One region of the Cytobacillus sp. OWB-43 genome, then DNA from elsewhere that is predicted to be linked to it. Evidence: predicted binding sites of a transcription regulator. Region 1 holds the regulator's gene; each other region holds the start of a gene.
What was found. Region 1 encodes LexA, which represses DNA repair genes until DNA is damaged. Its sites were predicted from a motif close to CGAACATATGTTCG; they were not measured.
Positions count from the first base shown of each region.

Region 1 (8,150 bases):
TTTTATATATTACTGGTAAACCATACGATACGTTAGAAGAAATCGTCGGTATAAGAGGTAAAGGGGTAGGGTCTCTAAAAGAATTTCGTATTGGGTATGATGCGGTTGAATTGCAAGAGGATGGTACTGTTGATTTTGAGGTACTCAAAGAAAGAATGACATCCTCAACAAAGATGGTTGGTATACAACGTTCAAAAGGTTATGCGGAAAGACCATCATTTACAATAAATGAAATTAAAGAAATGATTCATTTTGTTAAGTCCATCAACCCTGAAGTCGTTATCTTCGTCGATAATTGTTATGGTGAATTTGTTGAAGAAATGGAACCTTGTCATGTTGGTGCCGATTTAATGGCCGGTTCCCTTATTAAGAACCCAGGCGGTGGATTGGCGAAAACGGGTGGTTACATTGTTGGAAAAAAAGCCCTTGTTGAAGCGTGCTCTTATCGATTAACTTCCCCTGGCATTGGAGCGGAAGCTGGAGCCTCACTATATAGTTTACAGGAGATGTATCAGGGTTTTTTCTTAGCCCCCCATGTAGTAGGACAAGCTTTGAAGGGAGCGGTTTTTACAGCTGCAATTCTCGAATACTTTGGGATGAAAACTAATCCAAGATGGGATGCAGAGAGAACAGACCTTATACAATCAGTACAATTTGGTGATGCTAAAATGATGGTTGCCTTTTGTCAAGCGATTCAATATGCTTCCCCAATCAACTCTCACGTTACTGCCTATCCAGCATATATGCCAGGATATGAGGATGATGTCATTATGGCTGCGGGTACTTTTATACAAGGAGCAAGTATTGAGTTAACAGCAGACGGACCTATTCGGCCCCCGTTTGAAGCATATGTTCAAGGCGGATTAACCTATTCTCATGTGAAAATCGCCATTTGTACAGCGTTAGACCAATTATTAGAGAAAAAACTCATTCAAAAGTATTAATAAATATAGGGAAAGGAGGCGGATATACGCTGCCTTCTTTCAGTATTAGGAAAAAAGTTTGAAAATTTCATGATTTCCATGTGATAAAACATAACATTTTGTTGACAGATTATCTAACACGACATATAATAGGATATAAGATACAAAGAAATTAAAAGTAAAAGAATGAAGGAGGAGAGATGGTTGACTGGAAGTGAAATACGTCGTTCCATGCCGCTCTTTCCAATTGGCATTGTGATGCAGCTGACTGAGCTAACAGCAAGACAGATTCGCTATTATGAAGAACACCAATTGATTACTCCAGCTAGAACGGATACGAATAGAAGGCTATATTCATTGAATGATATTGATAAGTTGCTAGAGATCAAAGATTTAATTGATCAAGGTGTCAATATGGCTGGAATAAAGCAACTATTCACAGTGAAACAACAACAAGAGATGGATGAACAAGCATTTAAGAAGCAAGAAGAAAAAGTGAGACACGATTTGTCAGATGACGAATTGAGAAAGCTTTTGCGTAAAGAATTTATGCAAGCAGGTAGGTTTACTCGATCGTCTTTAAGACAAGGTGATTTATCACGCTTTTTCCATTAAAATAAAAAATCTTTTCTTGACTTTAAAGGAGGAAACACAAGGTGGCAAAATTCACTAAAGAAGATATCACACGAATTGCTGAAGAAGAAAATGTAAAATTTATCAGATTACAATTTACTGACATTTTAGGAACAATTAAAAACGTAGAAATCCCAATTAGTCAGCTTGAAAAAGCTTTGGACAATAAAATGATGTTCGATGGTTCCTCAATTGAAGGTTTCGTTCGCATTGAAGAATCAGATATGTATTTATTCCCAGACTTAGACACATGGGTAGTCTTCCCTTGGACAGCTGAAAAAGGAAAAGTTGCACGTTTAATCTGCGATATTTATAATCCAGATGGTACGCCATTCGCGGGAGACCCTCGTAATAACTTAAGAAGAATCCTTAAAGAAATGGAAGACCTCGGCTTTACAGATTTTAACCTTGGACCAGAACCAGAATTCTTCTTATTTAAGTTAGATCAACAAGGTGAACCAACTTTAGAGCTTAATGATAATGGTGGTTATTTTGATTTAGCTCCAACTGATTTAGGTGAAAATTGCCGTCGTGATATCGTTCTTGAGCTAGAAGAAATGGGCTTTGAAATTGAAGCTTCTCACCATGAAGTGGCTCCAGGGCAACATGAAATCGATTTTAAATATGCTGATGCACTTACAGCATGTGATAACATCCAAACATTTAAATTAGTGGTTAAAACAATTGCACGTAAACACGGTTTACACGCAACATTTATGCCAAAACCATTATTCGGTGTGAACGGATCAGGTATGCACTGTAACGTTTCATTATTTAAAGATGGTGTAAATGCATTCTATGATACAAAAGGTGATTTAGAACTTAGTGATACAGCACGTAATTTTATTGCAGGTATCATTAACCATGCACCAAGTTTCACAGCAGTAACAAATCCAACAGTAAACTCTTTTAAACGTTTAGTGCCTGGATATGAAGCTCCTTGTTATGTTGCTTGGTCTGCAAGAAACCGTTCACCACTTATTCGTATCCCAGCATCACGTGGTGTCAGTACACGTGTAGAAGTACGTAGTGTTGACCCAGCTGCCAATCCATACCTTGCAATGGCTGTTCTTCTTAAGGCTGGATTAGATGGTGTGAAAAACAACCTAACACCACCAGCTCCGGTAGACCGTAATATCTATGTTATGAGCAAAGAGGAACGTGAAGCTGAAGGTATTAAAGATCTTCCAGCTACACTTTATAGCGCGCTAGAACTTCTTAAACAAGATGAAGTAATGGTTGCTGCACTTGGTGAACATATTCTTGAGCACTTTATTGAAGCAAAAGAAATTGAGTGGGATATGTTCAGAACGCAAGTTCACCCATGGGAACGCGAGCAATATTTACAAATGTATTAATAGATAATACCAAAGTGGTTTTTCAGACTGTAGGTAAACTCGGTGTAATCGAGGTACCTACAGTCTTTTTTATTTAAAAATAGAAGAAAGTAAAGCGGTGAGGATCATCCTTGAGGCGTTTATTATGAACCTCTTTACATTTAATTTATAGAAGTAGCCTTAACATCTGATTTTTCATAAAAACTTAAGAAGATGTAATATAAAATGGTCTTTTAACAAGGTAATATAGCCCGTACAACTCTTCATCTTCCACATATAGTATTAACATAACCATAGAAAGGAGGATGAGAATATGGGATATAATAATCAAAACTATTCAGACTCATACGGATATGATCATAATGATTGTGGATGTGATGAGTTCTTTAGGAACATTTCCCGTGGTGAGGATGTGAAAGTATTCCTTAAAGGTGGCGGCCATGTGTTCGGAGAGTTTATCGATGTTCGTGGAAATTTAGTTTTTCTAGCAAAAGCTAACTGTAATCGTCACGATGATCGTCACGATGATCGTCATGATGATCGTCACAAAGATTGTTGCAACAAGAAAGATCGTGTAAGGATTACTACGATCTGTTGTGATGATATCATTGCAGTTGAAACTCGATAGTAAGAGTCCTTTTTATGAGTCTAAAAGAAGTTCTTGCAAGGGGTATAACTGCTTCGTATCATCATTCAACTAATTAATAGAAACTAAAAAGGGTCTCAGATAAAAGCAGCCATAATGGCTGCTTTTATATATTTGCTAGGATAGGTTTGAAAAACAAAAAAGGTCCACAGAGAAAAATAAAATGGTCTTTCAACAGGGGGATATAGCCCGTACAACTCTAAGACCATCCACATATAGTATTAACATAATCATAGAAAGGAGGAAGAAAAATGGGATGTAATAATAATTTCTATGGAAGAGGCTCAAGATATTCAGACTCATATGGATATGACAACAACAATCACGGTTGTGGTAATTACAGTAAAAACGACAATAAGGATTGTGGCTGTGATGAGTTCTTTAAGAATATCTCCCGTGGTGAGGATGTGAGAGTATTTCTTAAAGGCGGCGACCATGTGACAGGAGAATTCGTTGATGTTCGCGGTAATTTAGTTTTCTTAGCAAAAGCTAACTGTGATCGTCACGATGATCGTCACGATGATTGTTGCGACAAGAAAAATCGTGTAAGAATCACTACGATCTGTTGCGATAATATCGTTGCAGTTGAAACACGATAGTTAGGAGTTTCTTTATTGTGTCTTAGCGGATGCAAGGGCTATAACTGTTTAGTATTAACATTCAACTTGGTATCTATTTAATAGATACCAAAAATCGAGTTCAAAGCAGCCATAAAGGCTGCTTCTTTATTTTAGTTAGATAGGTTTGACAAACAAAAAGAAGGTCCACAGAGAAAATAAAATGGTCTTTTAATAGGATGATATAGCCCGTACACCTCCTTTATTATCCACATATAGTATTAACATAATCATAGAAAGGAGGAAGAAAAATGGGATGTAATAATAATTTCTATGGAAGAGGCTCAAGATATTCAGACTCATATGGATATGACAACAACAATCACGGTTGTGGTAATTACAGTAAAAACGACAATAAGGATTGTGGCTGTGATGAGTTCTTTAAGAATATCTCCCGTGGTGAGGATGTGAGAGTATTTCTTAAAGGCGGCGACCATGTGACAGGAGAATTCGTTGATGTTCGCGGTAATTTAGTTTTCTTAGCAAAAGCTAACTGTGATCGTCACGATGATCGTCACGATGATTGTTGCGACAAGAAAAATCGTGTAAGAATCACTACGATCTGTTGCGATAATATCGTTGCAGTTGAAACACGATAGTTAGGAGTTTCTTTATTGTGTCTAAACAGATATGTATGCAAGGAGTATAACTGTTGAGTATTAACATTCAACTTGGTATCTCTTTATTAGATACTAAAAAGAGTCCAACCAAAGCAGCCATAACGGCTGCTTCTTTATTTTAGTTAGGATAGGATAGCAAATTAAAAGATAGAAACAAAGAGAAAATAAATGGTCTTTTAACAGGGGGATATAGCCCGTACACCTCCAATACCCTCGACATATAGTATTAACATAATGATAGAAAGGAGGAAGAGATATGGGATATAATAATTGTTTTTTTGGAAGAAGACCAAGATATTCAGACTCATATGGATATGACAACAACAATCACGGTTGTGGTAATTACAGCAAAGACGACAATAAGGATTGTGGCTGCGATGAGTTCTTTAAGAACGTTTCCCGTGGTGAGGATGTGAGAGTGTTTCTTAAAGGTGGCGGCCATGTGTTCGGGGAGTTTATCGATATTCGCGGTAATTTAGTCTTCCTAGCTAAAGCAGACTGTGATCGTCACGATGATCGTCACGATCATTGTTGTTGTGACAAGAAAGCTCGTGTAAGAATTACTACGATCTGTTGTGATGATATTGTTGCAGTTGAAGTATAAGGAACTTAGGAACCCCGTAAGTTGAGAGTGCTTTTACTGTGTTTTAATGGAAGCTTATATATGGGAAAATAACTATTGCTAAAACTAAAAGGCATCTTCAAATACCGTTTTAACGGCTGCTTCAGACTGTAGATAAACTCCTTAAATGAGTTTGTCTACAGATTTATTTATTAATAATAGGAAGAAAAATTATAAGTAATGATGCGGATAGTCGAAATCAATGAGAAATAGTTACTTTAAGCGATTTAGTACTTGTGGGTTATTGGGTATGTAAAATCAAGGGGGGCAATTGATTCATTTATGAACTGAATTTAAGGTGTATGTATGATGAAGTAGGTCGTTCAAGTTACCAATCAATTGAATAATTGGCATTTAATCATCCTAGCTATTTGTTTTCATGAAAAATGCTTTAATATTTATTTACCCATAAAACATCATGTCAAGTAGTAGGTATCAAATTTAAAAACATTAGCTCGTATTGAATGGATGAACAGTACTTCAGGAGAGTGGTTCTATGGGCTGTGTAAGACATACATATTACAATTTAAGAAGCAACACAAAACGTTAAACGAAAATGTGTTATGTCCCTTCCATAAAGGTGAAATAGAACTGTTTAAGCGGGTATTTCTAGCGCTAGAATAGTAGGTAAAAAGCGAAGTTGTCTAAATAAAATTTGTTCTTGTTATATACAACAAAAAACCGTTCATAAGAACGGAATAAAATTTTATTCTTGATCTTTTACTTTTAGGGTATCTAATAATTTTAAGATACCCTCACCTCCCATACCAGATACGAGAGAGATGATGAAAACAGCAGTGGGGGAATCCGGTGTTGTTGTCACAATGACAAATACGGCCGCCAGTCCTCCTAGTAAGATGTCTTCTAAGAACCCTAAATAAATGAATTTTTTCGTCATCCGTGGCTTGACTAGTTTGCCTAATCTCTGCAAATGTCCTGCAACACCGACAATTCCACCAATCAACGCAGCGAAGAGAATGTTCATTAACATTTTTCCTTCACACTCCTAAAGCCGAGATTTTTTTGCGACCTTAGGTTGATTCTTGGTGTAAATTTCATTATAATATATTTTTGTCTCGATGTAATGATTCTATTTTACTGAATTTTTCAAATTTTATAATTGTATGAGTAACATATAAAGATAATTGCAAACTATTAAAAAGGAGTGTCAATAATGACACTCTTTTTTAATGTATTTGACGATAAACACCAATAACTTTGCCTAAAATAGATACATTGTGCAAGATAATCGGCTCCATAGTAGGGTTTTCTGGTTGCAAGCGGATAAAGTTCTTCTCTTTAAAGAATCGCTTAACGGTGGCCTCATCATCTTCTGTCATAGCAACCACGATTTCTCCATTATTTGCTGTTTGTTGCTGCTTGACTATGACATAATCACCATCTAATATGCCAGCTTCAATCATACTTTCTCCCATAATTTCAAGCATGAAGATATTTTCATCACTCGGAGCCATTCTTTCAGGTAAAGGGAAATATTCCTCAACATTCTCAATCGCAGTAATGGGGTGACCAGCAGTAACCTTACCGATAATAGGTACGTTCACCGTTTGCACTTTAGGTATTGGGTTGCTCTCTTCTAGATTTAATACCTCAATGGCACGGGGTTTTGTCGGATCTCGACGAATAAGACCTTTACTCTCTAGTCTGGCTAGATGGCCATGTACGGTTGAACTTGAAGCAAGTCCAACAGCTTCACCTATTTCCCTAACGGAAGGTGGATAACCTTTTTGTTTTACTTCATCTTTTATAAAATTCAATATATCTTGCTGCCTCTTAGATAATTTCACGCTATCACGCACCTTCGTCAATTTCATTAAGATTATTATACCATCAGTAGTAAATAGATACAAACATAAGTTCGAATTTTCTTATTGACAGAAACAAATGTTCGCATTATACTAAAATTATTAAATCGAACATATATTCTATTCAGGGGTGGCAATTAATGATAAAACAATTGTGGAATTCTTATAGTTATGCTATTATTCTTATCGCTTTTAGTTTCGGTATGGTTTTCTTATTATTTTTGAACACTGGTAATGCAAATCAGGAGGAATATGTAAAAGTTGAAGTAAAACAAGGAGATTCTTTATGGAAAATAGCGGAGGAGTTTAAAGATGCCCATAATATGTCTTCTAAAGACTTTGTTGCTTGGGTAGAAGAATTTAATCATATACATTTAGGTAAAATACATCCTGGTGATACGGTATATCTTCCCATTACAAATGGTGAAATAATATCTGAAACAAATTTAGCTAGTGTGATATTAGAAGACTAAAGGAATGAAAGAGAATGAATGTAATTATATATTGCAGGGTGAGTACGACGAAGGATACCCAGGAAACGTCTCTTGCTAGACAAGAAGAAGAACTTTTACATTTAGCGAGAATGAAGGATATGAATGTAGTTGAAGTCATACGTGAGAAAGCAAGTGGCTATGATTTAGAAAGAATTGGTGTGTTGCAATTATTGGAGTTACTTAAACAAAATCAAGCAGAGGCTGTTCTTATTCAAGATGAAACCAGGATTGGAAGAGGAAATGCTAAAATTGCCATCTTACATTGTATACTTAAAGAAAATGGGAAGATTTATACAATTGCCCATAATGGAGAATTGCAACTTTCAGATTCTGATTCTATGGTATTACAAATTGTTAGCATGGTTGAAGAGTATCAAAGAAAACTACATAATGTAAAAATAAAAAGAGGGATGCAAAAAGCTGTTCAAAAAG
Region 1 is NZ_JAYEFF010000001.1:604,485-612,634, forward strand. It holds gene U9M49_RS03055 (aminotransferase class I/II-fold pyridoxal phosphate-dependent enzyme) at 1-944, shown strand, start outside; gene U9M49_RS03060 (MerR family transcriptional regulator) at 1,128-1,538, shown strand; gene glnA (type I glutamate--ammonia ligase) at 1,580-2,914, shown strand; gene U9M49_RS03070 (hypothetical protein) at 3,207-3,521, shown strand; gene U9M49_RS03075 (hypothetical protein) at 3,791-4,138, shown strand; gene U9M49_RS03080 (hypothetical protein) at 4,408-4,755, shown strand; gene U9M49_RS03085 (hypothetical protein) at 5,195-5,380, shown strand; gene U9M49_RS03090 (DUF4257 domain-containing protein) at 6,105-6,389, opposite strand; gene lexA (transcriptional repressor LexA) at 6,586-7,233, opposite strand; gene U9M49_RS03100 (LysM peptidoglycan-binding domain-containing protein) at 7,365-7,697, shown strand; gene U9M49_RS03105 (recombinase family protein) at 7,712-8,150, shown strand, end outside.

Region 2 (8,150 bases), 520 kb from region 1:
GAAGACACACCTGCTTCTTCTAGTAACGATTGAATATGCTTTTCTCTATTTGCTATTTTCTCGTCTATAATCGTAATATCTGATTGGATTGATTCTCTTATTTCCTTATTTTTTTCAAAGTTTGCAAGTTTGTTTCTTTCTTTATCGATGATATCTTTTAACTGAATCACGCCATCAGCATAAGAGCGTGGTTCGATAACCACTAACGAGAAATAATGAGATAGTTTCTCCTCTATATTAGTAATAGATTGGCTTAAGTCATCCAATTTCGCTTTCTTTATCTTCCTTTTTCTAATCGTGCCCTTCATCTCTTCAATCAATAAGAAGGCATCAAGTAATTGATTTTTCATAGTTGATTTATTTAATTTATATGGCTCGGCAATGAGATCTATCTTACTATCAACTTCTCTCATCTCACCTTCCCACACTTCATATGCGGCAATGATTTTTTCATACTGACTATTGACATAATCTAATCGCCGAGCGTATTCGGCGACTTCGGCTTCTTGCTCTTTATCTCTTTCAATTTGCTGCTTCCATTCATATACCTGCTCCTTAGCAGCGATGGGCTCTTGTTTTTCTAATACCACTTTTTGTTGTCTTAAATAATCTAATTCATCCTTTATTCCATTAGAGTAGACTGCCTTCTGTTTAAAAAATGAACTAATAAAAGTAATACAGATTCCACCAATCGCTAATGCTTGGATGAGGAATGAAGCTTCAAAGAATCCCCATATGCCAATGAAAATAAATAATAATAAAAGTGAACTTATCTTCATATATTCAATTTTTTGGGATCTCTTATCCTTAGTAATTGCTTGTTTATGTTTCTCTGTAAGCAATTGTATATTGACATTGATTTCAGTTAATCTCTGATGGTGACTTTCCTTTTGCTCAAAAGTAGTGATTTGTTTAAGAATGTTTGCTCTCTCTTCTCTTGATAGTAACTTCTTTCTACTTTCATTTATTTTATTTTCTAATTCATTTAATTCAGTTCTTATAGTCTCCGACTCTTCATCCAATTGTACTTTTCTATCGGACAACCGCGACTTTTTCTTCATTACATTAGAGATAAGTTCTTTTTGAAACATACTCGTATCAAAAGATAAAATCTCTTCGTCAGATATTTGCATATGCAGCTTATCTGACATATGCTGCAATTCTTCCTCCAAAGCTTTTATTTCGAGTTGCCATTCATTCTTCGTCTGCACTTGATTCTCTCTGACAGTATTCAGTTCGCAAACAGCTTCGATTTCTGCTCTATTTTCAAGTATTTGCTTCTGTAATCCTGCATTCATTAATTTTTCGTCAAGGGTACTTCTTTTCATGATGAGTTCATTTCTTTGGTCTTCTAATACTTCCTTACTCTGTTGTATAGCCTCTAATTGCTTTAACCCATCTATTGGAAATTCATCTACGTCTAATTGACTTTCTTCATCTAGTAAACTTAAATAATGAAGATATACTTCCTCAACCGTAAACCACTTCCTTAAAGAGCTTAGCATCGCTTCTAACTGTTCCACTTCTTGTTCAAGTAGTTCGTTATTATAAATTAATTCTTCTTTTTTCTCAGTTCGTTCTTTATAAAGGTTATTCGTTTTTTCCGCTTTTTTTAGATTTTCATATGCTTTTTTTAGCTCTTTTAAACCGCTGTTTAAAACTGGCTTTGTTCCAGATGGCTTAAAACGCAAATCGAGTTGCTTCTGCAAATATTGTTCTGCCTTTAAAATGCCATCTGTTCCAACAACCGCGGAAGAAAATAAAAAATGCCCTAAATCTTCTTTACTAAATGATTGCACATTTTGAATATCAAACAGGTCAAAAGAGAAGATCGCTCGGTATAATGGTTGGTCCATCCCTTGGAGCAATTCCTCTAATAACGTAGAACCACCGCTTCTTCCGGAACTGAGCACAACGTTCACTTCATCCGGTGTTCTTTCCTTTACTCTCTCAATCATTGCTTCATGACCATCTGGTAAAGTGAAAATCAATTTTCCACCATATTGACTACTATTCTTAGGTTTATAATTTCTTTCATTTCCTTTTTTAGATGGAAAACCAAATAACATACTATGAATAAAAGACATCAGTGTTGATTTACCCGCTTCATTTTGCCCGTAAAAACAATGAAAATCGTTTAACTGTTTAATTTTGATATTTTCCCATTTTCCGTAACCATAGATCTCCATACCTTTAAGCTTCATTCGTTCACCCCCTCCACTAATAGTTCAAGTAACAATTGCTTTGCATCTGCAACAATTTCTTTTTGATCTGTTTGTGATATTTCATCTATCCATCGACTTGCTTGTTTATGCCTATATAATGGGGATAATGCCTTCAGTACTATTTCTTCATTTGCTATATCTAACATTTCTTTATAAAAAGGTGACTGACTTCGTAAACTTTCCTCATCCCACACTAACTGCTTTTTAACTTTTAACTCATTTACCCAAACGAAGGATTGTTGTATTCGTTCAGTTTCTTGGAGAAATTCTATTAATTCACCTGACCTAAAGGCCTTTTCTTCTATTTCACTCATACTCAAGTGTTGTAATTCTAATTTAAGTATAATGGCTTTTCCTTCTCTTCTTTTTGATTCTAACAATTTGATACAATTTGATAATAAAACCTCAAAAGAATTGAATGAACTACAATCAAGGACCACTTCATCCCAAACCACATCATTTGTCTCAATAAATCGCTTCTCGCAAATATGCTCTTGTAATTCTATTAAATAACAACCCTTTATACCTGTTTCCTTTTTATGTCGTCCTTGTATATTCCCTGGATAAATAATTGGCGGCACTGTATTGATTTCAGCTCTTTTATGTATATGACCAAGGGCCCAATAATCAAACTGCTTTTCTATCAAGTCAGAAATCGTAAACGGTGCATAGTTCCCGTGTTCTGTTAATCCTTCCAAATTGCCATGTAAAATGCCGATATGATAACCAGCCGCTTCTTCTTTCTGATAAAGCTGAACCATTCTTTCATCGACATGTCGTTCTTTGTAACTAAAGCCATAAAGATGAATAATTGTATCTTTTTTTTTAAATCTAGTTACTTCTGGTATTTCACCAAAAATAAATACATTCTCTGGCATCGTTAATTTAATCCACTCTCCACCTAGATGATCATGGTTACCATGAACAATAAATGCACGAATTCTAGCCTTATGTAAACGTAACATCTGTTCTCGCAAGATGTTTTGTGCTTTTATACTCCGATCACTTGCATCATATAAATCTCCCGCTAAGATAACAAAATCAACTTTTTCACTTATTGCAACATCAATGAGCTTAATAAATGAACGGAATGTACTTTCCTTTAACCGCTCAAATATGAAGTCGGGTAAGTCTTTTAATCCCACCATAGGGCTGTCTAAATGTAAATCTGCAGCATGAATAAATTTGATAGGCTCCATTTTTTATCCCTCTTACATTTTTCTTTTATTTTAACGCAAACCAAAAGCGAATGCACGTTCTTACTTGGTCGATTGTAGAATTAAAAATGTTCAATTTTAATGAAGGGATTAGACGACTCAGCTCCGTCACCATAATGGTAGTTTCGACCTTTATATCAACTTGCTAAATTCTATTAAGAAATATTCGTTTTTTATCGCATAAGAAAAACCGGACTCATCTCCCGGTTTTGTTTAGATAATAATCAACTGCTTTTCTCTACATGCGGTGTAAGATTCGAGTTGACACCCTATTTTTGCCGTTGCCAATAGTAAATGGCTAGTTGTGTACGATCGCGTAGCTCCAGTTTATCAAGAACAATAGAAAGAACATTACGTACGGTTCCTTCACTTAAATAAAGCTGCTTCGATATTTCTTTATTCGATAAACCTTCCACCACAAGTTCCATTACGTCTTTCTCCCTTTCGGTTAATGCCCAGAACCCATCTGACTTATTTTGTAGCACAAGTTTATCAAGTACTTCCGGAGTAAGAACCCTCGCATTTGATCCGATTGCACGAATCTGTTTGGCCATATCTTTAATCTTACTAGATTTTATGATGTAGCCCTCAGCACCTGCTTTTAAAGCAAGCCGAATATTCATTTCGTCTTTAAAGGTTGTCAACATCATTATTTTAATATGTGGCCAGTTTCTTTTTATAACCTTGGTACTTTCAATTCCATTCAACACCGGCATTTGGATATCCATTAGAATAACATCTAACTGCACTTTCTCACAAAAAGAAATCGCTTCACTTCCATTTTCGACCACACCAACAATTTTTATATCTTCTTCTTTATCGAGAAGTAATTGTAAGCTCTGACAAATTAAACGATCATCATCCACAATTAATATATCCATAGCTACTTCCCCCTTCTCTGTAAAGGTAAAACACATACGAGCAAGTACCCATTTTGACGATCAATTGTAAAGCTTCCTTTTAACATTCTTGCCCTTAATTGTAAACTTCTTAGTCCACTTCCGTTCACTGATTTTTGGGTATTGGTACCGTTATCATGGATTTTCAACCTTACAAGTGTTTCAGTAATATCAAGTTCAACTTTCGTTTTCGTCGCATTACTATATTTACTTACATTTGTAATAGCTTCCTTAAGACACGCTTCCAACATCACCCAAGATTGAGAAGATACATTTTCAACATTTCCATTATATTGAAAATCTATGAGTAATGGCTCTGAATCTACTACGATTCTTTGCAACCTATCAACACCTATATAAGTAACTGGTGTGAGATTATGAACTGTATTTCTTAATCTCGTTGTACTCCTTGAAAGCCTGATTTTCACCTGTTCCAAAAGGGTGTGTGCTTGATTTTTATTTTCTACTTGTTCATATGCTTGAATAGCTAGAAGGGCACCTGTTAAATCATGCCCCAGGTGGTCATGCAGTTCTCTTGAAATCCGATTTCTTTCCTTCAGTTCTGCTGCCTTTTCCACCTCAAAATAAGCTTCTAAAAGCTCCATCTTGATCTGTTCAAGCTCATGCTTTTCTTTTCTTTCCTTGTCTAAAGCCTTTTCTAGTTGCTTACGTTCTTTCATTGACTGATAAGTGAAGCTTCCGACTAATACTGTGAGTAAACTATACCAGATCAAAGTCATATCAAAGGCAGAGTAAGCAATCATGAAAATCGTCATTGGGAAAACCAACCACCACTTCCCAACTATTGCTGCTTCGAAAATAGCGATGGCTAAACCGTATAGGGCAAACGGAAAATATGGAATGAAAACGATACAGAGGACTATTTCAATAATAAAACTCCATTTTGGTATAGAAAATCTTATACGTATGCTCATAACAATGAGCAAAAGCAGGATAAAAACAATTGCCTCAAAGCCAGCAGTACTTGTGAGCCAAAGATGTGCTAGGATAAGTAATTGTACTATTCGCCAAAATATCACAAATCTGAAATATCGCTCGTACACTCTCATATGCACACCTCTCCTCAGCTATCAATGCAATTTTTTCGCACTTCCTGTAATTAAAAATAAAAACATATACAAAATAAGCATTCCATTCACAAGCAGAAACTCCTTCAGTTCGCCACCAAAAACAATCCAGTCTATACCCCAAGCTAGCCAAAAAGTCGGCAAAATAATCGCTATTTTTTGTAATAATTCAGGTAACAACTCGATTGGAATCAAGACGCCACCGATTAAAGCAATTATACTGATAATCGACATAAAAATTAACATGGATATTTCTTTATTACGAAAAAATGAAATCCACATTAGTGCAAAGGCAATCGATGCCATACTAAATGTAATAAATAAAATGAGTAACCAAAAGGGCTGGTAAAGTTCTTTCCCAATTAATACGCCTCCATAAACTAAAATCAGACATTGTAATATTAAAATGAAAAAATATGCTAGCAAATTTTGTGCTAGATAACTAAAATGACTGATGGGGGCAATTGATACCTTTTTAGCAATTCCTCTCATTCTATCTTCTAAAATTAATCCAGAGAGCTTCAAACTAATAAACAAAATAAAAATACCAAAATATTGATATCCGTATGGAAGATGTGGCCAATACTCTCCTGATGGCAGAAAGATCGCAACAACTGGGAAGAGAAATAGAATCAACAAACTTGTTTTATTTGCAATACTTCTCTTCAGTACAAAGTGGAAAACAGTCATTTAAATCTTCCTCCTACCGAGCACAAACACAATAATAAAAGTAATTACAATTCCTACTCCTAACCGAAACATATAAATATAAGCATCAGGAAATAAATTGCTTTGTGCATAGCCAATTGCATTAGCAGCTAACAATAGAGGATTAAGGTATTCATTAATGAATGTGATAACCGTATAATCAGGAATTGGAAAAAACAACCCTGCCAACACAATACATCCAATTCCATATACTTCACTTAACCGTTCTGCTAATTTAAAGTTCTTTACTGCAAAAATAAGAATTAAACTTACAAGGCTTGATAGTACAGCCAATAAGCCAATGATGTACATTACCCAAAATCCATTTCCCCACTCCACCTTTAAGCCTATTCCTGTAAATAGAAATAACAAAAAACCCAGAAAAATGGAATATAACATGCCACATAATGAGATTGAGAGAGCATAAAAAGGTCGGCTAATCGGCGCCACCATTAAACGTTGCCGTCTTGGAGAAAATAAATCATCTTGAATATGGGCAATCACGATTGAACCGCCAAACAATTGAAACACGAGTGTCATTAACTGTGCTGTATCATAGAACGCAGGATCACCGTATTGATTTTTTAAGTCTCCTAATACGAAATAAAAAATGGTAATAAGGATAATTGGAACAACTAAGAGCAACAATAGCGTAATATAGTCTCTACTCATTCGAATCACTGTATAAGGAATGGTTCTTAGGACACGCATCATGCACTACCTCCATCCCTTAAGGTTCTTCCAGTCAAAGTTAAGAAAACATCCTCTAAATTTGCTTTTTCTACATTAATGCCGACAACACCAGAGTCCTCTTTTATAATCGTTAAAATACGATCAAGGTGTCCTGAATTAGCAGAAGATACAACCAAAATTTGATTCCCATCTTTAATGACTTGTTTTACATCTGGCAGTGCCTGAATACTCTCCAAAGAGACTTCTTCAGGATGACTTACTTCTACCTTGATTCTCTCTTCATGCTGAATGTTTCGAATCAAATCTTGAACTGTTCCTCTTGTAATGATTTGCCCTTTATCTAATATCACAACCTCTGATGCAATCGCCTCAACCTCTTCCATATAATGCGTTGTATATAGAATAGTCGTTCCGTTTCTTTGTAATTTCTTTACAGCTTGCAAAATATGGTTTCGCGATTGAGGATCTATCCCCACCGTCGGCTCATCCATAATTAAAAACTTAGGATCATGAACTAAGGAACATGCAATATTCAGCCGCCTTTGCATTCCTCCAGAAAAATTTTGTGCCCTTCCCTTTGTATGTTCTGCTAATCCAACAAACGCTAAGGCCTCTGCCACCCTTCTTTTTCTCATTTCCCCTTTTAACCCGTAAATTCCGGCAAAAAAGTTCGCATTCTCCTGTGCTGTTAATTCTGGAAAAATCGATATTTCCTGCGTGACTAAACCAATTTTTTCTTTGTTTTTATTCTGAAATGGTTTTTTTCCATCCCCAAATAACGTAACATTCCCTTGATTAACTGTCTCCATTCCTGTTAGGCATCTAATTAATGTTGATTTTCCCGCTCCATTAGGACCAAGTAAACCAATAATTTGACCCTCATTTATATCCAAATCAATGTAGTCCAACACTAGTTTCGAATCATAACGTTTCACAATCCCATTTAGTGAGGCAATCATCCGCTCACACCCTTTCGCCTTGTTAGTGTAAGTATGTCAAGAAAGGCAAAAAGCAAATAGTTACATTTGTCATTAATTTATTTTACTTCACTGCCTCTTCTTCAATAAAGGGTGAAGTTGTTACGAACCGATAAATAAACATTAGCAGAGCCGGCAGATTAATGGTCACTACTACATTTATCAATTCTTTTTTGCTAAAAAAGCTTCTCCATACAAAGTATGAGAAGCTTGAATGTAAATACTTATTTTTCTTTCTTCGTTAATTGAATCGCTTTTTTAATATCTTTATACGAAGATGAGCGACCATACATTAAGACACCGCCGCGATACACTCGTGCACCGAATATCGCCAAAATAATTG
Region 2 is NZ_JAYEFF010000001.1:80,962-89,111, reverse strand. It holds gene U9M49_RS00490 (ATP-binding protein) at 1-2,204, opposite strand, end outside; gene U9M49_RS00485 (DNA repair exonuclease) at 2,201-3,424, opposite strand; gene U9M49_RS00480 (response regulator transcription factor) at 3,712-4,323, opposite strand; gene U9M49_RS00475 (sensor histidine kinase) at 4,326-5,411, opposite strand; gene U9M49_RS00470 (ABC transporter permease) at 5,433-6,119, opposite strand; gene U9M49_RS00465 (ABC transporter permease) at 6,120-6,851, opposite strand; gene U9M49_RS00460 (ABC transporter ATP-binding protein) at 6,848-7,789, opposite strand; gene U9M49_RS00455 (ABC transporter permease) at 8,032-8,150, opposite strand, start outside.
Region 2: a site for LexA is predicted at 3,472-3,485, ahead of U9M49_RS00485 (DNA repair exonuclease). Genes of this name have one in related genera too.

Region 3 (8,150 bases), 190 kb from region 1:
TTTTTTTGCTATAAAACGATGCCAGATCATTCGGATATGTGAAGTTAATCTCTCAATTGCTGTATGTATTTTCTTTATCTAGCGGTAAAGTAATCTTAATCGTTGTACCAACATTCATTTCAGATGAAATGTTAATCCAGCCATTATGTTGTTCGATAATTCTTTTACAAATGGATAACCCAATGCCTGTGCCCGTCGATTTAGTAGAATAAAAAGGTTGAAAAAGCTTTTCTAATGTCTCTTCATTCATTCCGAAACCAGTATCCTTTATAACGATTAAACATGTTTCAGCTGTCCTTCTAACAGAGATATTAATCGTATTTTCTTGATGCTGCTCTTGTGTATCAAATGATTCCAGTGCATTTTTAATTAAGTTGACTAGTACTTGTTTTAATTGTTTGGCATTACCATAAATATATGGATCGTCTTTTGATAATTGGAAGGAGAGTGCAGTATTCTTTAAAATCGCTTCACTCTGAAACAACAGGAAAGTATCGTGAACAAGTTTATTAATAGAAATACGTTCTTTAATATTGTCTGTTGGCTTTGCTGCATTTAGAAACTCATGAATAATATCATTGGCACGATTAATCTCATCTAGAGCAATATCAACATATTGATTTTTCCCTGACTCATTGAGATAGGGTTTTAACAATTGTAAAAAACCTTTAACTGTTGTAAGCGGGTTACGTATTTCATGTGCCATCGATGCTGCAAGTGTACTTAAATTTTGTGCGTACTCATTTGTGAAATTAGCTTCATTAATCTGAGACGCAGTTTCATGAATGATTTTCTTTTTTTCATTTAGTTCTAAGCTAAATCTGAGGAGTTTTTGCTCTAATTGTTGTGTTTGATAATTATGATCAGTAGATAATGAATGAAATAAGGGGTAGCAAAATAAATGACATGATTCTTCCTCAGGAATCGTATAGACGCGATAATTGTGATAACCGTTTCCGAAAAATAGCTGTAAATTAAGAACTGCTTTTTTCTTGCGTATTTCATTAAATTGTTCGACATCTTCGTAATTCATTAATTGTGTGAATGGGGTACCAATGATTGTATGCTGATTAACTATAGATGTTGAAACCACGTGATTATTGTTGTCAATTAAGAAGTATGGAAATGGTAGTTCTTTTAAGACAATCTCAGTTAATTTCATTTCTTATCATCCTTACCATTGTTTGTCATGTGGAAGTAGTATCTAATGTCATTCTCTTTTATTCTATTAGAAGAAATTGCATTATATGTTAGAAAAACATGTATATTGAGAAAAAAACACGAATCATCTCTACTTTTCTTGTTATGTATATGAGTTAAAATGTCATATTTTTAATTAAATCGCAATGATGGACTTATTAATCTTATCATACCAAAGTCATTCAATGGCTTTCAATCACCGTTTTCATTCGTTAAAGGAATTTTTTAGGAATTGTAAAAAAGATAGATTACTAGAAAAAATTATAGCTTCGATCTACCTAGTATAGAAATGAATAAATAAGAAAAGACAGCATTCTATAACGCTGTCTTTTGAATGTTAACTTTTCTTTTTAAATAAATTGACTTTTGGTTCGGTTTTATTGATAATCCTTTTAATATTTGTACGATGTCGATAAATGATGAACAATGTCATTAAGGCAATCACTATGATTAAAATTGGATCACCAAGAATGAGTGAATAAATCAATCCTGCAATACCAGCAATCATTGATGATAATGAAACATATTTAGTAGTGAGAAGTGAGATGAAAAATACAGCTAATATTACCACAAACATGACGGGCACGAACGCCAGCACAACACCTGCAGATGTAGCAACAGCTTTACCACCTTTGAATCCTGCAAATATCGGGTACATATGGCCAATAACAGCAAAAATTCCTATAATTACTGTATGTATATCTATATCAAAGAAGATTGGTAATAATCCAGCAGCTATGGTACCTTTCAGGATATCGGCCAGTGTAACGGTAAAACCTGCTTTTTTTCCTAGCGTTCGGAAAGTGTTTGTCCCACCAAGATTACCACTACCATGCTCACGAATATCAATGCCATAAAACACTTTACCAATGATTAATCCAGATGGAATGGAACCAATTAAATAAGCAATAAGAAAAACGATGATTACTTCAAATGTCATAAACTCTCCCCCACGGAATAAAAATACAGTTCTTATATTGTACCACGTAAATAAGTGAATGTACTATGTTGCTTTTAAAATATCTTTTCAATTGCAAAGATTACCCTAGTATGAAACGAATGTTAAATAGATATATGATTAAAATTAGTAGAAAAGAACTTTTTTGTTAAGTGGATTACGTGATATTTAGCGAAAAGGAAAGCTTTATAAAAAAGATGAAGCTGTATGTCAGAAAGAACAGCATTGCGATCTATTCGCATTTATACTTTAATTCAGATAAAATAGTGTAGAGTTCAAAATAAGAGGTGAATGTATTGAGTATAGAAAACCCATCAAGAACTGAAATCGGAAAGATGTTAAAACAAGCAAAGAGGATTGCCGTCGTAGGTTTAAGTGATAAACCTAATCGTACATCCTATATGGTAAGTGAAGCCATGCAAAAAAGTGGTTACGAAATCATCCCTGTTAATCCCAAAGTTAAGGAAGTATTAGGTGTAAAAGCGGTTGCATCATTAGCTGAAATAGAAGGCAAAGTGGATATTGTTAATGTCTTTAGACGTTCGGAATATTTGCCAAGTCTTGCGAGTGAATTTCAAAATATTGATTGTCCCATTTTTTTGGACTCAGCTAGGTGTTGTAGATGAAGACGTATTTCAGCAGTTAAGTGATGCTGGTTATACCGTGATCATGGATCGATGCATTAAAGTAGAGCATGCGCTAACAAAATAACATTTGTAGCATGGGATCATGACATTGATTTCATGCTTTTTCTTTCATATGCGGTTTAGACGTATAAATATGATATAATGATTAGAACGTTTGTTCTTATTCGCCTCTTGCAACAGTATATACATGACCTTAATGCATGTTACAATGGGGAACATATATGCATACGACTCGCATGATAAGAAGGAATATAGTGAATAAGAATGGAATAATAAACCGATATCTATTGTAGAGAGGTGCATAAAGGCGCGGTTATGATATAATCAAACTCTATTGCCGACTCGGATTGATAGACAATAGATGGTTTTTGAAGAGATGAAAGGGGAATGCTTGTGGCAAAAAATCAGGAAGTATTTGACTATAATGATGATGCCATACAAGTACTTGAGGGATTAGAAGCTGTTAGAAAACGTCCCGGAATGTACATTGGAAGTACGGATGCAAGAGGGCTACACCATCTTGTATACGAAATAGTCGATAACGCTGTAGATGAAGCACTTGCAGGTTTCGGCGATCATATCATTGTCAAAATACATAAAGACAATTCAATTAGTGTTCAAGATAAAGGTCGAGGAATGCCGACCGGAATGCACAAGATGGGCAAACCTACAACCGAAGTCATATTGACTGTGTTGCACGCTGGAGGAAAGTTTGGCCAAGGTGGATACAAAACAAGTGGTGGACTTCATGGTGTAGGTGCTTCAGTTGTTAACGCCTTATCACAATGGTTAGTCGTTAAAATTAAACGCGATGGAATTGTTTATGAACAGCGGTTTGAAAACGGCGGAAAGCCAGTAACCACGCTTGAGAAGGTTGGTAAAACGAATCAAGTAGGGACAACGATCCACTTTAAACCAGATTCGACAATTTTCTCAACAACTACATATAATTTTGAAGTGCTAAGTGAACGATTACGTGAATCCGCTTTTCTCTTAAAAGGGATGAAAATCGAGATAACGGATGAACGTCATGATCTTAAAGAGATTTATCATTATGAAAATGGGATTGAAGCATTTGTTCAGTACCTAAATGAAGAAAAAGATACGCTCCATCCAGTAGTTAGTTTTGAAGGGGAGCATAATGGTATTGAAGTTGATTTTGCCTTCCAATTTAATGATGGTTTTTCAGAAAATGTCCTTTCTTTTGTCAATAATGTTCGTACGAAAGATGGAGGGACACATGAAGCTGGAGCTAAAACAGCGATGACTAGGGTGTTCAATGAATATGCCCGTAAAGTTCAGCTTCTAAAAGAGAAAGATAAGAACTTAGAAGGAACTGATTTACGAGAAGGTTTTGCGGCGATTGTCTCAGTACGTGTACCCGAAGAACTGTTACAATTTGAAGGACAAACAAAGGGCAAGCTCGGAACAAGCGAAGCGCGTTCAGCTGTCGATGCTGTTGTATCAGAGTATCTCTCTTACTTCCTTGAAGAAAATCCAGATACAAGCTCTTTATTAATTAAGAAAGCAATTAGAGCTTTTCAAGCAAGAGAAGCAGCACGTAAAGCAAGGGAAGACGCTAGAGGCGGAAAGAAGAAGAAACGGGCTGAAGCGGTTCTGTCAGGGAAATTGACACCTGCTCAATCACGTAACCCAGAAAGAAACGAATTATATTTAGTAGAAGGTGACTCTGCGGGTGGTTCAGCAAAGCAGGGGCGCGATAGAAGGTTTCAAGCAGTATTGCCATTAAGAGGTAAAGTAATAAATACTGAAAAGGCAAAGCTCGCAGATATCTTTAAAAATGAAGAGATAAACACGATTATACACGCTGTTGGAGCGGGTGTCGGTGGTGACTTTACGATTGAAGATATTAATTACGATAAAGTGATTATTATGACGGATGCTGATACCGATGGAGCCCATATTCAAGTGCTCTTACTGACCTTCTTCTACCGCTATATGAAGCCGTTACTAGAAGCAGGTAGAGTCTATATTGCTTTACCACCATTGTATAAAGTGAGTAAAGGTTCTGGAAAGAAAGAAGTAATAGAGTATGCATGGAGTGATGAAGAGCTTCCTGATACGATTAAAAAGGTTGGTAAAGGCTATATTATTCAGCGTTATAAAGGACTTGGTGAGATGAATGCTGACCAATTATGGGAAACAACGATGGATCCAGAAACGAGAACGCTCATCCGTGTGAAAATTGATGACGCTGCGAGAGCGGAACGTAGAATTACCACTTTAATGGGTGATAAAGTTGAACCACGGAGGAAATGGATTGAAACAAATGTCGCATTCGGATTAGAAGAAGATGGCAGCATTTTAGAAAATGAAAACATTTCGACGCTTGAGGAGTTAGATTCATGAACAAAGCAGAACAATTTCGTGATCTGCCGTTAGAAGATGTCCTTGGTGACCGATTTGGCAGATATAGTAAATATATTATACAAGATAGAGCATTACCTGATGCGAGAGACGGGCTTAAGCCCGTGCAGCGTCGTATCTTATATGCCATGCATGTTGAAGGTAATACGCATGATAAAGGTTTTAGAAAATCGGCAAAAACGGTCGGTAATGTGATTGGTAATTTTCACCCACATGGTGACTCCTCTGTATATGATGCCATGGTGCGTATGAGTCAAGATTGGAAGTTGCGCAAGCTTCTTATTGAAATGCACGGCAATAATGGTAGTATCGATAATGATCCACCTGCTGCGATGAGGTATACAGAGGCGAGATTATCTTCTATTTCTTCTGCACTCTTAAATGATATTGAAAAAAGAACGGTTGATTTTATTCCGAACTTTGATGATACTTCGAATGAACCAACCGTTTTACCAGCTAGTTATCCCAACTTACTTGTAAATGGATCAACAGGGATTTCTGCCGGATATGCAACGGAAATCCCACCTCATCATCTTGGAGAAGTTATTGATGCTGTTATTCATCGTATGGATCGTCCACAAAGTACTGTCGATGATTTAATGCAGTATATAAAAGGACCTGATTTTCCTACCGGTGGAATCATACAAGGTGTAGAAGGCATTAAGAAAGCCTATGAAACGGGCAAAGGTAAAATTATTATCCGTGGTAAAGTAGATTTCGAGGATATTCGTGGTGGTAGAAAGCAAATAGTCATTACTGAAATCCCTTATGAAGTAAATAAAGCGAACTTAGTGAAGAAAATGGATGAATTTCGCTTCGATCGTAAAATCGAAGGAATCGCTGAAGTCCGTGATGAAACGGATCGTACAGGGCTAAGAATTGTCGTTGAATTAAAGAAGGATGCTGACCCACAAGGGGTTTTACATTATTTATATAAATATACTGATCTGCAAATCCCGTATAACTTTAATATGGTGGCTATTCATAACCGTCATCCGAAAACGATGGGTCTAGTCCCCTTACTAGATGCCTACATTGACCATCGAAAAGAGGTTGTCACACGTAGAACACAATTCGATTTAGAAAAGGCTCAAACACGTCAGCATATCGTTGAAGGCCTAATCAAGGCATTATCTATATTAGACGAAGTCATTGCGACGATTCGTGCTTCAAAAGATAAGCGTGACGCGAAAGAGAATTTAATGAGAGAGTATCAATTTACAGAGCCTCAAGCAGAAGCGATCGTCTCATTACAACTATATCGTTTGACGAATACAGATATCACTGCATTGCGTGCAGAAGCAGAGGAATTAGCGGCCAAAGTAGAGGAACTCACATCGATTCTTGCCAGTGACAAGAAACTCGCATCAGTGATTAAAAAAGAACTTCGTGAAGTGAAGAAGAAATTTGAAGACAATAGAAGAACAGTAATTGAAGCAGAAATAGAAGAAATTAAAATTAACCTAGAAGTTCTTGTAGCAAATGAAGATGTGATTGTTACTGTCACAAGAGATGGGTATATTAAGCGGACAAGCCAGCGTTCTTATTCAGCTTCAAATGGACAAGATTTAGCGATGAAGGAATCCGACCGTTTATTAACAAAGCTAGAGATGAATACAACGGATGTTCTACTTCTATTCACGAATAAAGGCAGCTACTTATATTGTCCTGTGCACCAATTACCTGACATCCGCTGGAAGGACATGGGTCAACATATTGCCAATATCATTGCCATCGATCGTGATGAATGTATCATTCACGCAATCCCTATTACTGATTTTGAACAAGAGAATGCAACATTATTATTTATTACGAAAAACGGTATGGTGAAGAAAACCGAATTAAAATCATATAAAGCTCAACGCTTTTCAAAAGCGCTCGTTGCACTTAACCTAAAAGGTGATGATGAGGTTGTCGATGTTCACCTAACACATGGCGAGCATGATGTGTTTCTCACAACTCATTTAGGTTATGGTCTCAGGTTTCATGAGAAAGAAGTAAACTTAGTAGGCCCAAGAGCTGCGGGTGTAAAAGGAATCAATCTAAAAGATGATGACTATGTTGTTTCTGGAAAAATGATTAGTAATGAGAAAGAAGAAGCAGTTGTCATTGCGACGCAACGCGGGGCAGTGAAAAAAATGAAACTGCAAGAGTTTGAACAAACATCAAGGGCAAAACGAGGTGTAGTGATGTTACGCGAATTGAAAAAACATCCGCATCGCATTGTTGGTATGGTTATAACGAATAATCATGAAACAGCATTTGTTGAAAGTGAAAAAGGGACAATCGAGTCCATAGCAATGAATGAACTTAGATACAATGATCGCTACTCCAACGGATCGTTTATATTAGATGAAGAAGAAAATGGTGCAATTATTCATTTATGGACTGAGACAAAGGAACAAACATAAACGATTTCTTCAAAAAGTTGAAAGGTTGTATTTAACTTAATGACACATTATTAAAAAAGTACACACTCATAAAAGTGATGTACTTTTTTAATGTGCATTATCATTCTTTTAGTTGATCATTTTAGTATTGAAAAAACACTGAAGGCATCCCTCTAACGTTTCTTGGTCAACAGGGAAGATTACTGTGTAAAGTAAATAATTTTTTTATTAATGTTAAGTCTTCTAGTTATCTAATCTTCATGATTAATGAACGGAAATAGACAGAACTTCTGTTCATTTAATCGTAGTTACTTCAAAATTTTAGATAGAATTTTTTTATGGGTGTTCGACAATTTTAACAAATTAAAGTTTCCAGCTCTAACTAAACTTTTAATGATTTTTACTTCTTTCCAAGCTAAATCATATAGAGGTTGATTAATAATATTATTTTTTAGCGCATCTTCAAGTTCGTCGTCATCCAAAACATATAATTCCCCGGTTGGTAATATAACAATATCTAAGAATAAATCGTCCATCCATGGAATATTATTGTCTATTCCATAATGG
Region 3 is NZ_JAYEFF010000001.1:793,726-801,875, forward strand. It holds gene U9M49_RS03980 (ATP-binding protein) at 53-1,162, opposite strand; gene plsY (glycerol-3-phosphate 1-O-acyltransferase PlsY) at 1,538-2,140, opposite strand; partial or broken gene U9M49_RS03990 (CoA-binding protein) at 2,455-2,869, shown strand; gene parE (DNA topoisomerase IV subunit B) at 3,199-5,175, shown strand; gene parC (DNA topoisomerase IV subunit A) at 5,172-7,604, shown strand; gene U9M49_RS04005 (DUF402 domain-containing protein) at 7,892-8,150, opposite strand, start outside.
Region 3: a site for LexA is predicted at 2,953-2,966, ahead of parE (DNA topoisomerase IV subunit B). Genes of this name have one in related genera too.

Region 4 (6,239 bases), on a different contig from region 1:
TAAATTAAAAAAGGAGTGTTATATAAAATGGTTAAAGCTTATATTGATCCAGGTCATGGTGGTATTGATCCAGGTGCAGTAGGTAATAGTTTGTATGAAAAAATATTAACATTAAAAATTGCGTTGAAAATCAAAGAGTATCTTGAAGAGTATGAAGACGTACAAATCAAGATGAGCCGAACAGGTGACCAAACTCGCTCATTAACTTATCGGACTGATGATGCAAATGCGTGGGGTGCCGATGTATATGTATCACCACATATTAATGCTGGTGGCGGTGTAGGTTATGAGGATTTTGTTTATCCAGGAGTAGGACAAACCACATTGGCCATTCAAGATGCTATTCATAACGAAGTGATAAAAGCTACAGGTTTCAATGACCGTGGGCAAAAACAAAAAAACCTACATGTTCTTAGAGAATCGCATATGCCTGCAATTTTAACCGAAAATGGGTTTATCGATAATAGTGGGGATGCTGCTAAACTTAAGCAAGATTCTTTTATAGATGATGTTGCAAGAGGTCATGTTAATGGAATTGTTAAAGCATTTAACCTTAGGAAAAAGGAAACGTCAAAACCGAGCAAAGGTTATCGTCATACGGTAGTTAAAGGTGATACTCTTTGGTCATTATCCCAAAAATACGGCACAACTGTTAACAATCTTAAAAAGCTTAATCCTGGCATTAATGTGGATGCATTACAAATAGGAAGTAAATTAAATATTACTTCTGGTGCTACTTATCACACTGTAAAAAAAGGTGAAACTGTATCTGAACTAGCTAAAAAATATGGAAGTACTATTAAGCAAATTCGCGATTGGAATAAGCTTGATGGGAAGTATACGATTTATGCGGGTCAGCAGCTTCGTGTAAATTAAATAAAGAGCCCTTCAACAGAAGGGCTTAAAAATAATCAATTTCTATATGTTTGAATATCCTAATAAGTGTTAAACTATAAATTAATAGGAGGCGATAAAATGAGTAATCGTTTTCGTAAAGTTTTTGGCTCTGTAAAAGTGGAAATGAACCAATTAGAAAAAGAATATCAAGAAATGAAGAAAATAAATACTGCATTTTCAAAAAACAACAAAGATTCAATTGAAGAAAAATTTAGTGATTTCAATAAAGAAAAAAAGAAAAGGAATGAAATTTTTAATATTATTCGTAATAAATAGCGATTGGAGTTACTAAAAAGTCACCTTCTTCCAAAATGTTGAATGACCCCAAAATAATATCGAAAAACATATTTGGTACTAAATTAAAATCTTGAGCTTTTAAGTCTTCTACATGACCCATGCCATCAAATACTTTACCTTTTTTTCCTATTATTCTTACTAAAAATTTTACTTCTCTTGTTTGATCAACTCTTAAAGAAAGAGCTTCAGGAGATTCTCTCAAATATTGCTTTTTTACAATTCCTATAAAATTATCTGCTTTAATAAAAGAGGAGTTACCTAGAGTGGTAGAAAAATATTTACTAACATTGTTCAGATTTGTTATTATATCTAATGTTGGTTTATAAGAATCATACTTTTGAACGACTTTCCTAGCCCAATCCAATCTAATTCTTTCTTTAGCGTTTGGATTTGATTTTTGAACAAGTCGTCTAGCTTCATCTATATCTGCATCCGTAATGTCCATTAGAAAAATTTTCTCCAGAATCTTTACATCAGTCATATTTTTAATTAGTTCAAAATTATAGTACTTATATGAAGATTCTCCTAAGTATATATCACCGTCATTAAGTTTAAAATATGGTTCTATAAGATCTAAATCATCTAATTTTTGTAATAGAATGTTTAATGCATGATCGTGAAAAGCTTTATTTAATATATCTCTTGCACCTTCTAGAAATGTTTTAGAATCATGAGTAGTTTCATTTCCGGTATTTCCCAAGGACCCGTCAAGTGCTACCCCACCGCCCGGTAGCCACCCTGTATCAAGTCGTAATTGACCTTTTACACCTGCACTCTTTCCTTTGGATGCTTGTTGTCCAGTAGTTTCAGAAGTTTGTTTAGCGTCTTCAATTGAGAAAGAGTCTATAAGTCCTTCATCAATTTGAGCTAATAGTGAGTTCATAATATCTGTATCTAAATATATTATCTCTTTCATGTCATAAGTCTCCTTAATTTGGAATTTATAGTTATTTTAACATATAATGATAATACTGAAGTATCTAATAAATGAATTTAACAAAAATCCTCTCTATGATTGGCTTTCATTCCTTCAAATGCCTTCTGTAATGCTTCTTTTATTGTATTACCTTCTACTTTTATCCCACCATTGCTAGATGTACCAACGACAGTAACAGGATGAGATTTTGCAAAAATATAATACTGTATACCATGCTTTTTGACCACGTTATATATTAGGTTAGGCTTCATGATATCACTCCTTTTGAATATAATTCCACATATGGGTCAAAAGTCCTCCTTAACAAAAAAATAACCCATCTTATTAAGAGAGGGTGTTACATTTTTGAATGAAGTTCACTACTAAAAAGTCCTTTAGCTTCTGCAATAGTCTCTTTAAATGTAACTCCTATACATTTAATTTCGAGTTCTCCTTTTTTGGCAGTTACTGTAACTGTGTTTTTATCTGCATAAATATGATAAGTAACGCCATCATCAATAAATCCTAATGGCTCATATTTCATTAAACATACCTCTTTCCTATAATATGTAATTATATTAACAAAAAATAGGTAAAAAAGTCCTGTTATTTGCTCAGGTAAAAGCTTAAAAGTTCCTCGCATTTATTCCTAATTCTTGGATTAAAATAATTATGCTGCTCATCATAACCTTTGTAATGGAACTCGTACATAGTAAACGACTCGTCATGTCCAATCTGGTTTACTCTCATATTTTCTTTTCTCAGCTTATCTTTAACTTCTTTCAAATCACGCTGTACCTTCTTTATTGTGTTTTCCATCAATGTAATATAAGGCTGTTTAATCTTAAACGGAGACTTCTCAATGATCTTTATATCTCTTTCAAGGATGATAATAATCATCGGTAAGTATATAGCTTGCTCAAGAACATTACGATCAGCTTCATTAATCCTAGTCATGTTGTTAAACCCTTTCGACTGATATCACTTCATCAATGTGAAATTTTAAGGTTTTTAATTCGTTCGTTTCCAAATGGATGTACATATTAATATGATCAATTTTATCTACTATGCCCTCATAAGCTTTTGTGAACCCATCAACCCAGATGGTCATTTTGATTGTAAGGGTGTAGTTTAATGATTCCATCGTTATTATCTGTATTTCCTCAAGTTCTTGCTCATCTAATTCTGGCTTTTTTACTTTTTCATATTCTTTTGGTATCTGCTTAAGTAATTCAGTATGTTCGCTCATAAAGAACCCTTGCCATTTCATTTTTCCGCGGTCACGAATCATAAACTACATCTCCTTTTTTAATATTATATGCGAACTTTTGTTCTGGATTCAATTGAAATCGAACAAAAGTTCGTATAAAATATTGGTAAGGGAGGGCTAATCGATGAAAGGTTTACTTATTAGAGGATTTAACAACAAAGAGGAATTAGAAATGATTTATCTGGATAACAAGGGAGATATCAGCCAGAGAAGAATTAAAATTTTGTCCGTTTACGAAGATTACTTTCGTGCATATTGTTTTACCAAGCGACAGCAGCGCACTTTCAAGGTAAGTAATGTCTTATCGATTGGTCCAGTCAGGAAAGTAAGGAGAGGAGCTTAATCATGGGAGTGAAAATGCCAAAAAAGTCAAAACCACAGAGACCTTCAAGGGATGAATTTGAATTAGAAGAGTTGGGAAATGCAGTAGTTGAGGCACATAGGGAGAAAACTGAAGTCTTAATATTGTTGTGGCAAAGAGATCCTGTACAAGGGAAAATTGTTAAACTCGATGGTCAAACTCAAATGATACATATTGAAAGTAATTATGAAACAATTAAAGTGAAATTTATAGATATATTATCGATACAGAGCGCACCTCAATAGGAGGGCGCTTTTTTATTCGACTAGATCACCCCAAAGATTTTCTACAGTTTCATCCAATACCCTAGCTATCCTAATAGCCGCAGTTAAGGTTGGTAAAGATTTGCCGTTTACAATTAAACTTAGTGCACTTTTAGATATCTTTGCGTTTTCTGCTATGAAACTTTGTTTTAAACCAGATGCTTTGATTTTTGATTTTAGTTTGGTTTCCATCAAACATCACCTAGTTTTATTATTCGATAAATAAACATTTTGTCCTCTTAAATTTTTTTTGAATAGGACAAAAACGCAATATCATACGCTATATCATTCGGCAAGGTATTCGTTTTCAAATTCGGTTGGCGCACATTAATACGACCTAATGGACAATAGAAGTCAAAAAGGCTGATGCAGTCCTTTCTCGTGGCGTTTACTTTGCAACTATTACTATGTAATACAAAAGGAGATGGTGGTGTGATTTTCGAAATTGTATCGACCACTTTAATGGGGAGTTTAGCAGGTTACTCATACCTCAAAAAATCCGGTCTTAGTAATGATGCTGACAAGATACAAAGGATATTTAACAACGCTGGCCTTTCAATCAGGGAAGAAAGGAAAGTGAAAACAATTCGTCTTCAAAAGAAAAGAAAAATTGATGGAGGGATGGAGTATATTTATCAGCTGCCACTTGGAATGTCTTCAAAAGTTGTAATGGATAAGGCGCATGTATTAGAGGATGGTTTGAATATTAAAGATAATTCGGTTGATTACTCCTTTACTGATTTGCTTTCCCTTAAGTTTAATAAAGACATAATTAAACAGATCAAAAATCTAGGTGAAAAGTCAAAAAGGAAAAAGGAAATCGAAATATCGTTTGATGGCATGTTGCGTATTAAAGTTTATAATCAAGGGCTTGCAGAAAAGTATTTATGGGATGAAACCCATTTAAAGAAAAATACTTGGTCCATACCAGTGGGCCATACAAGAACATCAATAATACATCACAATTTTGACAAAGATAAACACCTTATCATCGCTGGCGCCACTGGTTATGGGAAGAGTGTGTTTCTAAAGTTGGCAGTCACAACACTTATAGCACAACAACCAGAACACACACATTTGCATCTTATTGATTTAAAAGGTGGCTCAGCATTTCAACGATTCAAAAATCTGAAACAAACAGATAATTTTGCACGTGATCCAGAAGAAGCTAAACAGATATTACTAGCCATTGATGAACAGATGACCAAGGAGTACCAATCTATTGTAGATAAAGGATACGAAGATGTAACAGAGGCAGACATCAAGGAGCGACACTTTATCTTCATTGATGAAGCAGCAGACTTAACTGATCATCCTGTTGCCATGGATGTAATAACAAGTATCGCTCGTAAGGGGAGGGGAGCAGGATATTATTTGATTTATGCCACACAATACCCTAGTGCTCAATCTATTCCACAACAAACTAAACGCAACATACCTATTCGACTTTGCTATGTACTAGATGATGCTACAGCATCGAATACAGCACTTGGTCAGACAGGTGCGGAACAATTACCGATGATACCAGGTAGAGGCCTATATAAAAATGTAAAGACTGATACCATTCAAACACCATTCATCAGTAATGATGAGATAGCTAGACAGATTTCGCCACATGTGGCGAAGGAGGTTATTAAATTTGAAGAATCAACAACGAATCGAACAGATACTTTTAAGCTTGAAGAAATGTGATTATCTCACTCGGGAACAATTGCAACGAATGCATAAGCTTGGCCAAGATCGCAACGCTCAAAAAATTTTAAGAAGTTTGAACCAATATTTATCTCATTTTTCAGATGATAGAAAGAAAGTTTATTATTTAAATGCATCAGGACGTGAATTTGTTCAAGCTGATAAAGTAAGAAAGAAAACAACACAAGTTAATCACTTTCTAATGCGTAATGACCTATACATTTCACTCGGTAGACCTACCACATGGCGCAATGAAGTTAAAATAACCCTCAATAACCTTTCCCTCGTATCAGATGCAGCTTATATTCTTAATAAAATCCACCACTTTGTAGAAATCGATAATAAACAATCCATGCAAAAGAATGTACAAAAGATAAAAAAATACAAAAAGTTATCTACATTTAATCCACAATTTCAATTAGTTTGGGTGACGACTACTTTATATAGAAGAAACCGGTTAGAAAAGCTATGCGAGGGTATGAATTTTAAAATCTACTTATGGGAGGATTTGAAATGAAAACTGAAACGATGTCTATTGGTGAA
Region 4 is NZ_JAYEFF010000009.1:64,022-70,260, reverse strand. It holds gene U9M49_RS21120 (N-acetylmuramoyl-L-alanine amidase) at 28-876, shown strand; gene U9M49_RS21115 (hypothetical protein) at 976-1,173, shown strand; gene U9M49_RS21110 (hypothetical protein) at 1,157-2,110, opposite strand; gene U9M49_RS21105 (hypothetical protein) at 2,188-2,382, opposite strand; gene U9M49_RS21100 (hypothetical protein) at 2,469-2,654, opposite strand; gene U9M49_RS21095 (hypothetical protein) at 2,717-3,067, opposite strand; gene U9M49_RS21090 (YolD-like family protein) at 3,072-3,401, opposite strand; gene U9M49_RS21085 (hypothetical protein) at 3,505-3,723, shown strand; gene U9M49_RS21080 (YolD-like family protein) at 3,726-3,986, shown strand; gene U9M49_RS21075 (helix-turn-helix transcriptional regulator) at 3,999-4,196, opposite strand; gene U9M49_RS21070 (FtsK/SpoIIIE domain-containing protein) at 4,437-5,696, shown strand; gene U9M49_RS21065 (replication-relaxation family protein) at 5,644-6,213, shown strand; gene U9M49_RS21060 (hypothetical protein) at 6,210-6,239, shown strand, end outside.
Region 4: a site for LexA is predicted at 3,461-3,474, ahead of U9M49_RS21090 (YolD-like family protein). Genes of this name have one in related genera too.